Regions from separate parts of the Novosphingobium sp. BL-S-24 genome, predicted to be linked through region 1. Evidence: predicted binding sites of a transcription regulator. Region 1 holds the regulator's gene; the other holds the start of a gene.
The links. The regulator LexA, encoded in region 1, represses DNA repair genes until DNA is damaged. The targets are predictions, from matches to a motif close to GTTCCNCNCTTGTTCT.
Positions count from the first base shown of each region.

Region 2: uvrA (excinuclease ABC subunit UvrA) is a predicted target of LexA. The motif match lies at 2,513-2,528, and genes of this name have one in related genera.

Region 1 covers NZ_CM145488.1:359,586-366,936, forward strand. The annotation lists gene gltX (glutamate--tRNA ligase) at 1-242, opposite strand, end outside; gene ACZ1JM_RS06875 (ComEC/Rec2 family competence protein) at 271-2,520, shown strand; gene lexA (transcriptional repressor LexA) at 2,514-3,203, opposite strand; gene ACZ1JM_RS06885 (molybdopterin molybdotransferase MoeA) at 3,309-4,511, opposite strand; gene moaC (cyclic pyranopterin monophosphate synthase MoaC) at 4,526-5,011, opposite strand; gene trpC (indole-3-glycerol phosphate synthase TrpC) at 5,054-5,842, opposite strand; gene trpD (anthranilate phosphoribosyltransferase) at 5,853-6,845, opposite strand; gene ACZ1JM_RS06905 (anthranilate synthase component II) at 6,842-7,351, opposite strand, start outside.
Region 2 covers NZ_CM145488.1:2,644,317-2,651,667, reverse strand. The annotation lists gene uvrA (excinuclease ABC subunit UvrA) at 1-2,501, opposite strand, end outside; gene ACZ1JM_RS18035 (hypothetical protein) at 2,706-3,143, shown strand; gene ACZ1JM_RS18030 (hypothetical protein) at 3,249-3,650, shown strand; gene ACZ1JM_RS18025 (septal ring lytic transglycosylase RlpA family protein) at 3,730-4,302, shown strand; gene ACZ1JM_RS18020 (hypothetical protein) at 4,363-4,521, shown strand; gene ACZ1JM_RS18015 (TonB-dependent receptor plug domain-containing protein) at 4,572-6,416, opposite strand; cobalamin riboswitch at 6,522-6,722, opposite strand; gene ACZ1JM_RS18010 (cell wall hydrolase) at 6,928-7,351, shown strand, end outside.

The DNA.
Region 1 (7,351 bases):
CCTCCAAGTCCAAGCCACGAAAGGCCGTCGAAGATAGCTTCGATCGCCGGCTCGGTCGAGCGCGCGCGATCTGTGTCTTCGATGCGAAGAAGATACTTGCCGCCATGATGGCGAGCATAGAGCCAGTTGAATAGGGCCGTGCGGGCACCGCCGATGTGAAGGAAGCCCGTTGGCGAGGGAGCAAAGCGCGTGACGACGGCCTTAGCACCTGTCGCTTCGCTGCCTGTACTACCGCTTGCCATCAATTCCACCTTGTGTCCTATGCGCACCATGGGAAACCAGGCCGCACCGTCCGAAAACCCGCTCCCGGATCAAGCCGGAGCCGCTGCATTGCAGCATGCGCAATGGAACAGCGGAAGCGGATTGTCGAGGGGTTTGGCGGGCTGCGAGCGATTTCTTTCGCGCGCCGGATTCGATCGTGGGCCGTGGTTAGCGGTAGCGTTCGGGATAGGGATCGTCGTCTGGTTCGGCCTTTCATCCGCCGCCTGGTGGATTTGCTTTTGCGTCACGTGCATATTGGCAATGGGCCTCGGCGCTTGCCTCAACCGCCGGTGCAACTCATACCCTCATGTGCGCCAGGCAGTCTTTGTGTTTCCGTTGATGGCGATGGCCGGATGTCTGGTTATCTGGGCCCGCTCCACCATTGCGGGAGAACCGGCATTGGATCGTCCAATGTCTGGGGTGTTCGTGGGCAAAGTGCTGGATCTTCAAGCGCAACCTGCGAGGGACAGAAACCGGCTGATGCTGGCTGTTCGTGATCCGTCGACCGGTCGTGCGGTTCGTGTCAGGCTCAATGTGCCAAGCGGAATCAATCCGGCTCAGATAGGCATCGGCGACATTATCGAGTTCAAAGGGCGATTGATGCCGCCCGCACCACCCATGTTGCCAGGAGCCTACAACTTCGCCCGGACAGCTTGGTTTTCCGGCATTGCTGCGAGCGGAACGGCCACGGCAATCAAGATACTCACCAGAAATCCTACAAGGAGCGTGGGACTATCGGGAACTCGTCGGGCGCTGACCGACCATATCCGCCGTCGGATTGGAGATGAACGTGCAGGCATTGCCAGTGCTCTGGTGACCGGAGATCGGGGGGGGATTTCGAAAACCGATGATGCGGCGATGCGGGATTCCGGCTTGGCCCACCTCTTATCCGTAAGCGGTTTGCACGTCAGCGCGGTGGTCGGCGCAGTTTACATCCTGTTCTTGCGGCTTCTTGCGCTGATCCCCTGGCTGGCGTTAAGGATCAGGTTGCCTGTTGCGGCAGCCGCTGTGGCCGCATTGGCCGGTATCACCTACACGCTGATTTCGGGTTCGGAGGTACCGACTGTTCGCTCCTGCATAGGCGCAATATTAGTGCTGGCAGCGCTGTCACTGGGCCGTGAACCTCTCTCGCTGCGGATGTTGGCGGTGGCTGCGCTCAGCGTGATGCTGATCTGGCCAGAAGCCGTCACTGGCCCGAGCTTCCAGATGAGCTTCGGTGCGGTTCTAGCTCTGGTTGCGGTAAGCACTGCTGCCCCAATCCGACTGTTTACTCAACCGCGCGACGAAGGGATGGCGATAAAGGCGTTGCGCCAGATAGCGATGCTTTTGCTGACAGGGATCGTTATCGATCTGGCTTTGATGCCGATCGGCCTATTTCATTTTCATCGCGCCGGGATTTACGGCGCGCTGGCTAATGTGCTTGCTATCCCTCTAACGACATTCATTGTCATGCCTTTGCTTGCCGCTGCTCTTATTCTGGATATCGCGGGACTAGGGTCACCAGTATGGTGGATGGCACAGAGTGCGATTGATCTGCTCGTGGCGATCGCGCATTGGTTTGCTTCTCGACCGGGTGCCGTAACTGTGCTGCCTGCAACGGGAAATGCCGCATTTTTGACATTCGCGGCGGGGGGACTTTGGATCGGGCTATGGAATGGGCGCATTCGCTGGATAGGCCTTCCCCCAGCCCTGATCGGTGCAGGCAGTCTGGCCTTTGCTCCACCCCCTGACATACTTGTTTCAGGTGACGGCCGTCATGTTGGACTTGTCGACGAAACAGGCCAAAATCTGTTCCTTCTACGCGACGGCGGTGACGGTTATTCTCGAGACAACATGAAGGAACTCGCCGGGATGGAAGGCGATCCTATAGCGTTGACCGAGTGGCCCGGCGGTGCATGTAATCCCGATTTCTGCGCAATAACAATCAGACGCGGCAATTCCGCCTGGCGGGTCCTAATTTCCCGCGGAAGGAACTCCGTGCCTGAACGATCACTCGCCGCAGCTTGCGATCATGCCGACATCGTCATTTCGGATAGATGGCTACCCCGAAGTTGCAGCCCGACATGGTTGAAAGCGGACCGCAATTTCCTCTCAGAAACCGGCGGAATGACTATCAACTTGTCTAAAAGGAGCTTTCGTACGGTCGCACAGGATCAAGGTCAGCACGGATGGTGGCGTCCAATTGAGCGCAAACTCTATGTACGAACGAACATTCCTACAACGCCCACTATTCCCCAAGGTCCGCTTGCAAGTCAGTGATAACGACGCAGAAGCCCGGCGAGCTTACCTTGAACTTCGACCTCATCCGAACGATAGATCTGCGGCTCATAAGCGGCGTTGGCGGGATCGAGGCGGACCATTCCGTTCTCGCGCCGCAAGTATTTCAACGTAGCTTCCTCACCACGAACCAGCGCAACAATAATCTCTCCGTCACGAGCGGTACTCGTCCGTTTCACGAGCGCAAAATCCCCGTCGAGTATGCCTGCCTCGAGCATTGAATCGCCCGACACTTCAAGAGCATAGTGCTCACCCGAACCAAGCAAAGCAGCAGGAACCGGAAGCATCGACTGCCCCTCCAACGCTTCAATAGGAACGCCAGCAGCAATGCGGCCGTGCAAAGGAATCTCGATGACGTCGTTCGCCGGGCTGGGCGTATCCATTGCCGTCCGCTTATTGGCCGTATGAAGGGCTGAGGCGACAGAAGGCGCGGACGATTTAGCTCCTGCTCCATCGGATTGCCGCAGTACTTCGAGAGCACGAGCACGGTTCGGCAGACGTCGAATGAAGCCGCGTTCTTCCAAAGCCGATATAAGGCGATGAACACCCGATTTCGACTTGAGATCCAGCGCCTCCTTCATCTCTTCGAAGCTTGGCGAAATACCACTTTCTTCCAAGCGCACCTGGATGAACTGGAGCAATTCGTGCTGCTTGCGCGTCAACATGTCGCTGCCTCTTAATTGCCATCCGATATGATCATCGAATAGTGTTCCGCTGTGAACATTGAGGGAACAATTAAGCAACAAAATACAGGGGCGTCAAGCGGAGACCTACAGAATACCGCCGTTGCGGAGCATGAAAACCTGCACATTTTCGCCTTTGCCGGCTGCAGGTGCATGAGCTGCGCGATCAATCAGCACGTTGCATTCAGATAGCGCGTACAACGCGGCACTATCCTGGTTGATAAGGGGCAGCACTTCCTTGCCATCCCACCGCCCCCGCAAGAACTCACGCCTCGACCCGGTTGATCGAACCGACGCTCCTAGCATAGCGGAGACGCTATTCGGAACAGCGACGCTAGCACCGAGTAACTGACGCAACAAGGGGAGCAGGAAGAGGTAGGCAGTCACGAAACTGGAAACGGGATTGCCGGGGAGGCCAAGAATGATTTGCTTCTTCGCCGCGCTTTCACGAGTTGCGACAAGAAGTGGCTTCCCTGGCTTTATAGCCACGCGCCAGAAGTCGATAGTTGCACCCCAGCGTTCCAGCGCAGGGCGCACGAGATCATGGTCGCCCACAGAGGCGCCCCCACTCGTCACGATGATGTCCGCATCCGCCGCGGCTTCGAAGGCGTTCGTCAGGTCGTGCAAAGTGTCTGGGATTGGACCAACCGTTTTCGCATTGATTTGCAGCGGGGCGATAAGCGCGCTTAGCATCGCTCCGTTGCTGGCTGGCATTTTTCCATCAGAAGGATCGCTCGAATCCGCCGATAGTTCATCTCCGCTGTCGATGACGACGACGCGAGGCGGCTTACGCACCGTCAAATGCTTCTGGCCTGCTGCCTTGGCCAAGGCAATCTGGGCGGCACCAATCAACTGTCCCTCAAGCAGGATCTCCTGACCTTCGTGAAAGTCCATTCCTCGACGGCGGATGTGCTTGCCTGGGGGCAGGGGGGCTTCGCCGGTCAAAGCTATGGCGTCTGGTTGCCTCCCGACATCTTCTTGAAGGATGACACAGCCAGCGCCAGAAGGAATGACTGCCCCGGTGGAAATGCGCACCGCCTGGGCGTTCCCGATCGCCCCGTGGAAGGGGTGTCCCGCTGAGCTTTCGCCGACGACCTCCCAAGGTCCCCTGAATCCATCATCTGCCACGGCATAGCCGTCCATGGCAGAAAGATCGAACGTCGGTTGAGTGCGCTTTGCGAGCACCGGTTCTGCCAAATAGCGCCCAATAGCTTGGGGTATCTCGACGTGCTCGATCGCCCCGAGCCTGGCAAGCGCGAGCAGGCGGGCCTGTGCCTCTTCCAGAGGCATCGGGGGAAAATTGCTCACTCGTTCCAATCGTCAGCCCGCCAATGTCCCGATTTGCCTCCGCGCTTTTCGACAAGCCGGACGTCGCCGATCACCATGCCTTTATCCAACGCCTTGGCCATGTCATAGATCGTGATCAAGGCGATGGAGGTAGCTGTGATGGCTTCCATCTCCACCCCAGTCTTGCCAGTAAGGGACGCAGTGCCGGTGACGCGAACCGCATTTTCCTCATATGCAAATTTGATGGTGACCGCGTCGATCATCAGGGGGTGACACATAGGGATAAGATCAGCCGTCTTCTTGGCAGCAAGGATTCCGGCTATCCTAGCAGTTCCAAGTACATCGCCTTTCGGCGCGTCACCTGCGCGAATAGAGGCCAGAGCCTGCGGACTCATGGCAATCCGACCCGACGCCACTGCCACCCGGCGTGTTTCCGGCTTGTCGCCCACATCGACCATGCGCGCAGTGCCGTCAGGGTCGAGATGTGTTAGCCTCTGGGCCATTTGCGGGTATGGTCCTTTATTATCCATGCCGAACTAGACTGGTCATCCACCCGTAAGCAATGCCCGTGTCGCTCGTTCCACATCCGCCTCGCGCATCAGGCTCTCCCCAACAAGAAAAGTTCTCGCACAGGGCGACAGACGCTCAAGGTCTGCGTGGTTGTTAATCCCGCTCTCGCTAACCAGCAGAGTTCCTTCCGGTGCCCGAGGGGCGAGCCTTTCGGTAATGCCGATGTCTGTCACAAACCGCCGCAGATCACGATTGTTCACTCCAATCAACCTTGATCTCAGACGGCTTGCACGTTCCATCTCTGCCTCATCATGAACCTCGACCAAGCAATCCATTCCCCGCTCATGGGCCGCCGCTTCGATCTCCGCCATGAGCATGTCGTCCAAGGCAGCGACGATGATAAGTATGGCATCGGCTCCGATTGCCCGAGCCTCAGCGACCTGCCACGGGTCCACCATGAAGTCCTTACGGATAACCGGCAGCGTACAGGCGGCCCGAGCGTCCATCAGAAAATCCTCGTGACCTTGGAAATAAGAGGCATCCGTCAATACCGAAAGGCAGGCTGCGCCGCCTTTCTCATAAGCAGTGGCGTGCTCGGCCGGGCGAAAATCTGGTCTGATTAAGCCTTTTGAAGGACTGGCCTTTTTGATCTCCGCAATCAAGGCATAACCGTCTGCTGCGCGTTTCCGCAACGCTGCTTCGAAACCACGAGGAGCAGTTTCATGCGCGGCATGGGCGTCAAGATCGTTTATGGTCGCGATACCTTTACGGGCTGCAACTTCCTGCCGCTTCGTATCACAGATTTCGGTTAGCTTATCGGGCATATATTCCTCGTCAGCCGCGTGTTGCCGCAATCCAGCAATCCAGCAAGGCGTTGGCGAGGCCTTTGTCGATCGTCTCCGCGGCTTCTTCTACGCCATCGGCCCAGTTATCGACCTCACCTGCGACCATCAGGGCACCCGCAGCGTTGAACAGCACGGCGTCGCGGTAGGGGCTGTGTTCGCCCAGAAGAAGTTGGCGCAGGGCCTTTGCGTTATGGACCGGGTCTCCGCCACGGATCGCATCCACGGGCGCAACCGAGAGTCCGGCATCCTGAGGGCGTACCCGTCGCATCGATAGCTCGTCACCATTGATATCAGCGACTTCGTTCCCGCCCGCTAAGCTCAATTCATCCAGACCTTCGTCGCCCGAAACGACCATCGAATGATCCGTCCCCAGACGTTGCAGCGCTTCTGCATAGATGGGTACATAGGCGGGTCGGGCGATGCCGATCAATTGGCGGGATACGCGGGCGGGGTTGGCCAGCGGCCCCATCAGATTGAAGATCGTGCGCCGTCCGAGCGCCTTTCTCAAAGGCATCAAACGCCCCAATGAGGGGTGATGACGATTTGCGAAAAGGAAGCCGATGCCGATTTCCGACAGAGTCGATTCGGCTGTCTCGACTGCGCGATCGAGATCAAGCCCCAACGCCTCAAGTGTGTCGGCGGCACCAGACTTTGAACTTGCTGCGCGATTGCCATGCTTGGCAACCGGCACGCCTGCCGCCGCAACGACAAGCGACACCGCCGTTGAAACATTCAACGTATGGAAGCCGTCGCCACCCGTGCCGCAAACGTCGATGGCGTTAGCCGGGGCCTCAACCGCGATCATCCGCAACCGCATTGCGCTAGCTGCGCCTGCGATTTCACTCGCAGTTTCACCTCGCTCGGCCAAGCCAACAAGAAAAGCCGCAATATCGGCTTCAGGAACATCGCCGTCGAGGATCGCGGCGAAGGCATATTCGGCCTCGTCCTCGGCAATCGGGTGGCAGGGATCAGGAAGCTTCATGCAGCCTTCGCGGCGGCGATCACGCGATCGGGCAGGCGAGCTTCGATGCCGCACAACCGCAGGAAATTCGCCAGCATCTCATGGCCATGCTGTGTCGCAATGCTTTCTGGGTGAAATTGCACACCATGGATTGGCAGGCTGACGTGCCGAAACCCCATGACATGCCCGTCGTCGGAGCGAGCATTCACCACCAAAGCATCCGGGATGTTCTCCACGATGAGCGAGTGATAGCGTGCCGCCGTCATGGGTGAAGGAATACCCTGAAAGACGCCTGTGCCATCATGAGTGATCGCAGAGGTTTTTCCGTGCATCAGGCCACCCCGAACGACCTTGCCACCGAAATACTGGCCTATCGATTGGTGTCCAAGACAGACGCCCAGCAAGGGGATGCCCGCCTTCGCCGCGGCTCCCACAAGATCAAGACTGATGCCAGCCTCGTTTGGCGTGCAAGGGCCGGGAGAAACCAGAAAACCTTGCGGTGCCATTTCCATAGCCAGGCTCACGCT
Region 2 (7,351 bases), 450 kb from region 1:
ATGTGCATCTTGTCGCGTATCGACGGGACCGCCTTGAAGAACTCTTCCGCATCCTCAATCGTCATGTCGAGGACGTCGGCAATCGACAGGCCCTTGAACTTCACTTCCAGCGTTTCGCGGTTGTAGCGCTTGCCATGGCATTCCTCGCACGTGACGTAGACGTCCGGCAGGAAGTGCATCTCGATCTTGATCAGACCATCGCCCTGGCACGCCTCACATCGCCCTCCCTTGACGTTGAAGCTGAAGCGGCCAGGCTTGTAGCCGCGTTCAAGGCTCTCGGGCAGGCCCGCAAACCAATCGCGAATCTGGGTGAATGCTCCGGTATAGGTCGCTGGGTTGGATCGCGGCGTACGCCCGATCGGGGACTGATCGATTTCGATCACCTTATCGCACTTTTCCAGACCCTTAATCCGGTCGTGCGCGCCGGCAATCACGCGCGCGCCATTCAGCTGACGGCTGGCGCCTGCCTGCAAGGTGTCGATGGTCAGCGACGACTTTCCCGATCCCGACACCCCCGTCACACAGCAGAACGTGCCGAGCGGGAACTTGGCCGTTACGCCGGTCAGGTTGTTAGCGCGGGCATTTTCCACCGTGATAAAAGAGCCGTTCCCCTTGCGCCGTTTCTTGGGCACGTCGATCGCGCGAGTGCCGTTGAGATATGCAGCGGTGAGGCTTTGCTTGCTTTTCAGCACTTGTTTCAGCGTGCCTTCGGCCACAACCTGCCCGCCGTGCACACCGGCTCCGGGGCCAAGGTCCACGATGTAATCTGCAGTGCGGATCGCATCTTCGTCATGCTCGACGACGATGACCGTATTGCCTAGGTCGCGCAGCCGCTTGAGCGTTTCAAGCAACATGTCGTTATCGCGCTGGTGCAGACCGATGCTCGGCTCGTCCAGCACGTACAGCACGCCGGACAGGCCCGATCCGATCTGGCTGGCAAGGCGAATACGCTGGCTTTCACCGCCAGACAAAGTCCCGCTGGTACGATCCAAATTCAGGTAATCAAGGCCGACGTTGTTGAGGAAACCCAACCGCTCGTTGATCTCCTTCAAGATCGCCTTGGCGATCTGCTTTTGCTGTTCCGTCAGTTTCTCTTCAAGCGCACCGAACCACGCAAAACCATCTGAAACGGAAAACCGGGCGGCGTCCGCAATGTCATTGCCGGCGATCTTCACGCTCAACGCCTCAGGCTTGAGCCGCTTGCCATGGCAGGTTTCGCACGGCTGGGCGGTCTGGAACTTGGAGAGCTCCTCTCGCATCCAAGCACTATCGGTCTGGATCATACGGCGATTCAGGTTGCCGATGACGCCCTCGAACGGTTTGTTAACGGTATATTCTTTGCGTCCGTCCTTGAACGTCAGCGGCACCGCCTTGCCTGCCGTACCGTGGAGGATCACGACTTTCACCTCAGGTGACAGCGAGTCCCATGCGGTCGTCAGGTCGAAACCGAAATGTTTGGCGAGGCTGGACAGCACCTGCATGTAGTAAGGCGACGGCGGGTTCGATTTTGCCCAAGGGACGATGGCGCCCTGCTTCAGCGTAAGATGCTCGTTCGGTACGACCAGTTGCGGATCGAACAGCAGTTTTTCACCCAAGCCATCGCATGCCGGACATGCGCCCTGCGGCGCATTGAACGAAAACAGGCGAGGCTCGATCTCCTCGATCGTGAAACCACTTACCGGGCAGGCGAACTTCTCGGAAAAAACGATACGATTGGCAGGAAGCCCCGCGCCTTTCATCGCTCCGCCCGCATCTTCATCCTCGCGACCCGGGACAGTGCCGTCCGCCATGTCGGCATAGACAAGGCCGTCGGACAGCTTCAGCGCCTGCTCGAAACTGTCCGCCAGACGCGTCTGAATGCCTTCCTTCACGGCGATGCGATCGACCACGACCTCGATGTCATGCTTGAACTTCTTGTCGAGCGCCGGGGCATCCTCGATCTCGTAGAATTCGCCATCGATACGGACGCGGGTGTAACCGGCCCGCTGCCATTCGGCGAGTTCCTTGCGATACTCGCCCTTGCGCCCACGAACTACTGGGGCGAGCAGATAGAGCCGCGTGCCGTCCGGCAGCGCCATGACGCGATCAACCATGTTGGATACCGTCTGCGCCTCGATCGGCAGGCCGGTCGCGGGCGAATAGGGAATGCCCACCCGCGCCCACAGCAGACGCATATAATCCCAGATTTCGGTCACGGTCGCAACGGTCGACCGGGGATTGCGGCTCGTCGTCTTCTGCTCGATCGAGATCGCCGGAGACAGCCCGTCGATATGCTCGACGTCCGGCTTCTGCATCATTTCGAGAAACTGCCGGGCATAGGCCGACAGGCTTTCCACGTAACGACGCTGGCCCTCCGCATAGATCGTATCGAACGCGAGGCTGGATTTCCCCGACCCCGAAAGGCCGGTGATCACGATCAGCTTCTCACGCGGGAGCGCGATGTCGAAGCCTTTGAGATTATGCTCGCGCGCGCCGCGCACGGTGATGTGGGTGAGACTCATGGAGGCGGTATGTTCCAGATTTGTTCGCGTGGATCAAGCGGCAGGCTCGGCGTGCTTTCCTAAATGGGACACGAACGCGACATGGCAAGGACCAGGGAGGGTCATTGGCCGACGATGTCGCCTGTCTGCCAAGGCACAGGGAAACCATGCCTGGTTTGTGCGTTAATGACCGGAAGGGAAGACATGAAGACAGGAGAATGCCCCATGCGCTCTATCATGCGCCCCATCGCCCGGATGATCGCTCCGGTGTCCCTGATTGCGCTTTCGGCTATGGCCGTCCCCGGCGCTGCGCTCGCCAGCAACTCGCAAACCTCGCACGCCGATCTGTCGACCATTCCCGAACCCGGTGATCCGGTAGCGGAGCGTCAGGCGCTCAACGAACAACAGGCACAGGCCGCACAGCGCCAGGTCGATGAAAACATCGCGCGCGAAAATGCAGCGGCCGCGGAGATGGCAGCTACCGAAGTGCGCACCGAGCGCAATGAAGCGGCCTATCAGCAGGCGTTGCAGAACAACGAAGCCGCCGTTCAGGAGTATCGGGCTGAACGCAAGGACTGGGAACGTAGCAACCCGGCATGCTGGAAAGGTGATGCGATCCGGTGCCCTGCGGACGATGCCGGACCCGGTGCAGTCGGGGGTTGATCCCGGCTCTGCCGCGACCAGAACGACCAACCGCCTGTCGCAACCGCTTTGCATCGCTTCCATCCCGCTGGCATACAGTAAGCTTGAGGTGGAAGGGGTGCTTCGATGGGGTACACGGTTGGTCGTTGTCTGGCGGTGGTCATTGCGCTCAGCATCAGTTCGATTGCGATCGCGGATGATCCCTATGATCCCGACCTGACGCCCGACGAAATAGCGCGGGACACAGCGACAATTCGCCGGATGAACCAGGATCAGCTCGACTACGTGCGCAACCGGGATGCGGGATATGCGCAAGGCTGGTCGGATTATAATTCCACCCGCTCCCGTCCAAAGCTGGATGACAAGGGTTACCGTACAGACCTACAAAATTATGACCTGGCGCGAGCCGACTATGCCCGGCAGCGTCAGGATTATGAGAGGCAGCGGAATGACTATGATCGTGCCATGCAGGAATGGCGTGAAGATGCCTCGGCCTGTCGCGCGGGATATTACGACCGCTGCGACTAAATGACGACGAGGCCATAGTTTGTGGAAAGCAAACAGGCCCCGGTTGGAGGGTCGACCTGTCGGCTCTAGCATCTGGTTGATGTTACGCCCCTGCCGTAACATTCTGATCTGCGCCGTTACGTTCGCGCTTGCAGCTTGCGGAGGCGGTACGAAATACCGACCGGTGAGCGACCTTCCGATCCGTATTGGTCCACCGTACCAGGTTCGCGGGCAAACATTCGTCCCTCAAGCTCAGCCCGACTATGACATGCTTGGATATGCCACGTGGTATGGCAACGAAAGCGGCAACCAGGTCGCCAATGGTGAACGATTCAGACCCGACTGGCCCACGGCAGCCCATAAAACCTTGCCCCTACCATCCTATGTCGAAGTGACGTCACTCGATACGGGGCGGCGGATCATCGTACGAGTAAACGATCGCGGCCCGTTCGGAGAGAGCGCAAGGATCATTGATCTGTCTAAAGGCGCGGCCGAATTACTGGGCGTGCGCGAAAAGGGGAAAGCGGCCGTGCGGGTTCGCGTGGTCGACCCATCCAACAACGATCGCGCAGCCTTGCGCAAAGGGCGTCCAGCAGCTGGATTGGCGCCGATTTCTCCGTATGCGCTGGGCAGCCTGCAACAGCAGTTCGCTCGAGGGGTCGGAAACCGGTAGGCTGACATCAAGGAACCGGCCTGCTTACAGGAGCGTTCTTGTTGAAAGAGGAGAGAGATCATGAGCATCGGAGCTGAAATCCCCTTCCGTCGCAGCCGCTTTGCCCGCGCAACCGGGTCGCTGATCTTCGACAGGCAGCGCGAAGAACATCAGCGCGAGAAAGAGCAGCATAACAGCCAGATGTGGGTCTGGTCCAAAGGCCACTTCGTGACGAGCTAAAGCCCATTGAAATGGCGGCGGCACCCAAATGAGGTACCGCCGCTGTCGTTTTACATCTTCAGACGAACGCCGGCATAGGCTGACCTACCCGGCGTGCCATAAGTTCGAACGACCTCGTAGTGCTCATCGAAGAGATTTTCGACACGGCCGTAAACTTCGATCTTGGGGCTCACAGCAAACGCCCCGCGCAATCCGACCACCGCGTGACCGCCAACATACTGGGTGTTGAGCGTGTTGTCATACCGGCCGCCGCCGACGCGAAGGTCCATACCCAGCCTGAGGCCGACTTCCCACGCCTTGTCGATGCTTGCGTACAGGTTCGTGCGCGGCCTGCGTGCCAAACGGGTGCCAGTGAGAGCGTTTGTGGCATCGAGGTAAGTGGCCGCAACATTCACGTCGAACCCTTCCCAGTCGACAACCTGCATTCCCAGTTCCACGCCTTTTGCGCGGGCGCGACCCACGTTGTAGTAGTTGAACTGCGTGAGATCATAGTCGATGAGGTTTTTGGTCTTGCGATCGAAATAGGTCAGCGTGAAACGCCCCGTTCCTTCGGCAAAAGGCTGTTCGATCCCGGCATCCCAGCCCGTGGATGTCTCGGCATCCAGAGCTCTGAAGCCACCGTTCGAATAAAGTTGATAGAGCGAAGGCGCCTTGAACCCTTCGCCATAGCTCGCCCTTAGAACCGGAGCATCCACACCCTCGCCGAGAAGCCAGGCACCATTGGCCGCCAAAGTCGTCTTGTGGCCGAAATCCCGATGGTCATCGTAGCGGACACCCCCGTTGAGAGTTAGTCCCGTCAAAGGGCGCAACGTAAGATTGCCGTAGAAACTGTCCATCGACGTCGAGTCCCTCGACCCGAAGTTGTCGGCGAACTTCTGCTTTTCGGTTTCGGCGCCAAGCTGCACGCTCGCCATGTCCACCGGCGAAACCAGCAACTGCCCCTCAAATCGTTCGGTCCGCCCATCGGTCGTGTAGGGACCGAAAACAGCATCGTCCGAAACACGGTGCGTATCGTTAAGGCCGAACCCGATCCGCGCTGAAAGGCGATCGTCCAGTCCCTTGTAGCGCACGTTGGCATAGCCCAGCGTGTCCCGCTTACGCCCGACATTGAGCGCATCCGCGCCCGTGTTGTCATAGTCGTAATTCGCCTTGGTATAAAATCCACCGGCATCGACGGACAGCCCTTGCGCCAGTTCAACTTGCGCCCGCGCGTTCGCGCTCCGGCTTTCGAACCCATCCTTTTCCGTGCCGCCACGGCGTTCATTGAACGCCGAGAAGCCGTCACCTTTCATCCAGCTTCCGCCCAGAGTCAGACCGATTGGCCCGATCAGGCCGGCAACCGATGCAGCGACCTGCCGGCGATCTCGCCAGCCATATTCAGCCTGAGCGCGGGCGGTCCATTCCTCGGTTGGCCGCTCGGTGATGAAGTTGATGACGCCGCCGATCGCCCGGCTGCCCCACAGCACGCCGGAGGACCCGCGCAGCACTTCAACCCGGTCGAACTGTCCGATGGTAAGCGCCCCGAAGTCAAAGCCGCCGCCAACGTCGCCCGGATCGTTGATGCGCACTCCGTCGATCAGCACCAGGCTCTGTGCGTTCTCAGCGCCACGAATGAAGACGCTGGAAGGCTGACCAAAACCGCCTGACTGGACCACCGATACACCCGGTACGCGGGCCAGGACATCAGTGGCAGTGGTCGCCTGGACACGCTCGATATCATCGCGGGTGATGACGCTGATCGACTGGCCGACCTGAGTGATCGGCGTCGGCTCACGATTTGCGGTTACCACGATCGCGGGGGACAACGGGCGGCAATCGGCGCAACCATCGGCGTCCTCTGCAACCGCAGGGGTGCTCGTCACCATGGCACAGCCAAGCAAAAACAGATACTTCACAGCAATTCCTCCAAACCTTTGAACGTATTGCCGTTCATGGCGGAGGCAGGCGCGCCGTCCTCAAGGCTCGCTTGCTCGCTGCATGCCGAACTTCCCCGCTCGGCTGCGGAACGACGACCATGGGCAGGTCTCCTGGCTTCCGGATCATGGCCCGCCCCCGCCTTCCCGGTCGGGCCCGCAACGGGGCCGTCCAGTGGCGCAATGGAGGCGCGCTCTCCGGTCACAGTTGCGGGGGCAGCGCCGACAATCCCAGCCGGCTTCCCTCTTAGGCCTGGCATCGCAGGCACCCATGACGAAGCCGCGCCGATACTGCCTGCCCCCGACTAAGGCAAGCGACACGGCCATTCATGCAACTTCTTAAGAGTTAGTGGTTAGAGCAGTCCCTGTGCCGCAACGGGACGACGATCAATGGTCAGGTGCAATTGCCAGCGCAGCCGACTAGGTCGTCAATCTCCAAATATGCGCCCATCGAAGGAAGCGTGTGTCCGCAGCCCTCTCCCCTACTGACAAGATGGCTGCTCACGCGGTCTTGCGGAGTTGCGCGGCCAATCTACCAGACCGTTTCGAACGTCCGCGCGACTTTAACGGCCGATTTGCGCGCCGCACATACGGGGTGCGGGAACGCCCGATCAAGTTGCGTCGACGCTGGACCCTGGGCGTCACTGCTCTAGCGGCCATTGCACTCCCCGCCTTCGCGGCACCGGGGGGGTGGGGTGACGGATGGGATCGCTTCTCGATAGCTGACGCCGGTTCGCCAGACGGCCCGGGCACTGCAATGCCTTTCGAACAGGCAGGCGCAAGCTTCCCCGGATCAGCTTTCTATTACCTCGACAATAGCCTGGCTCCTCTGCGGGTGGGCGAAGGAATCCGATCGGACGCTGACGACATTCCGTCCGGCCCAACACTGGGCTCCGGTCCCGCAGCTCGTGCTCTTC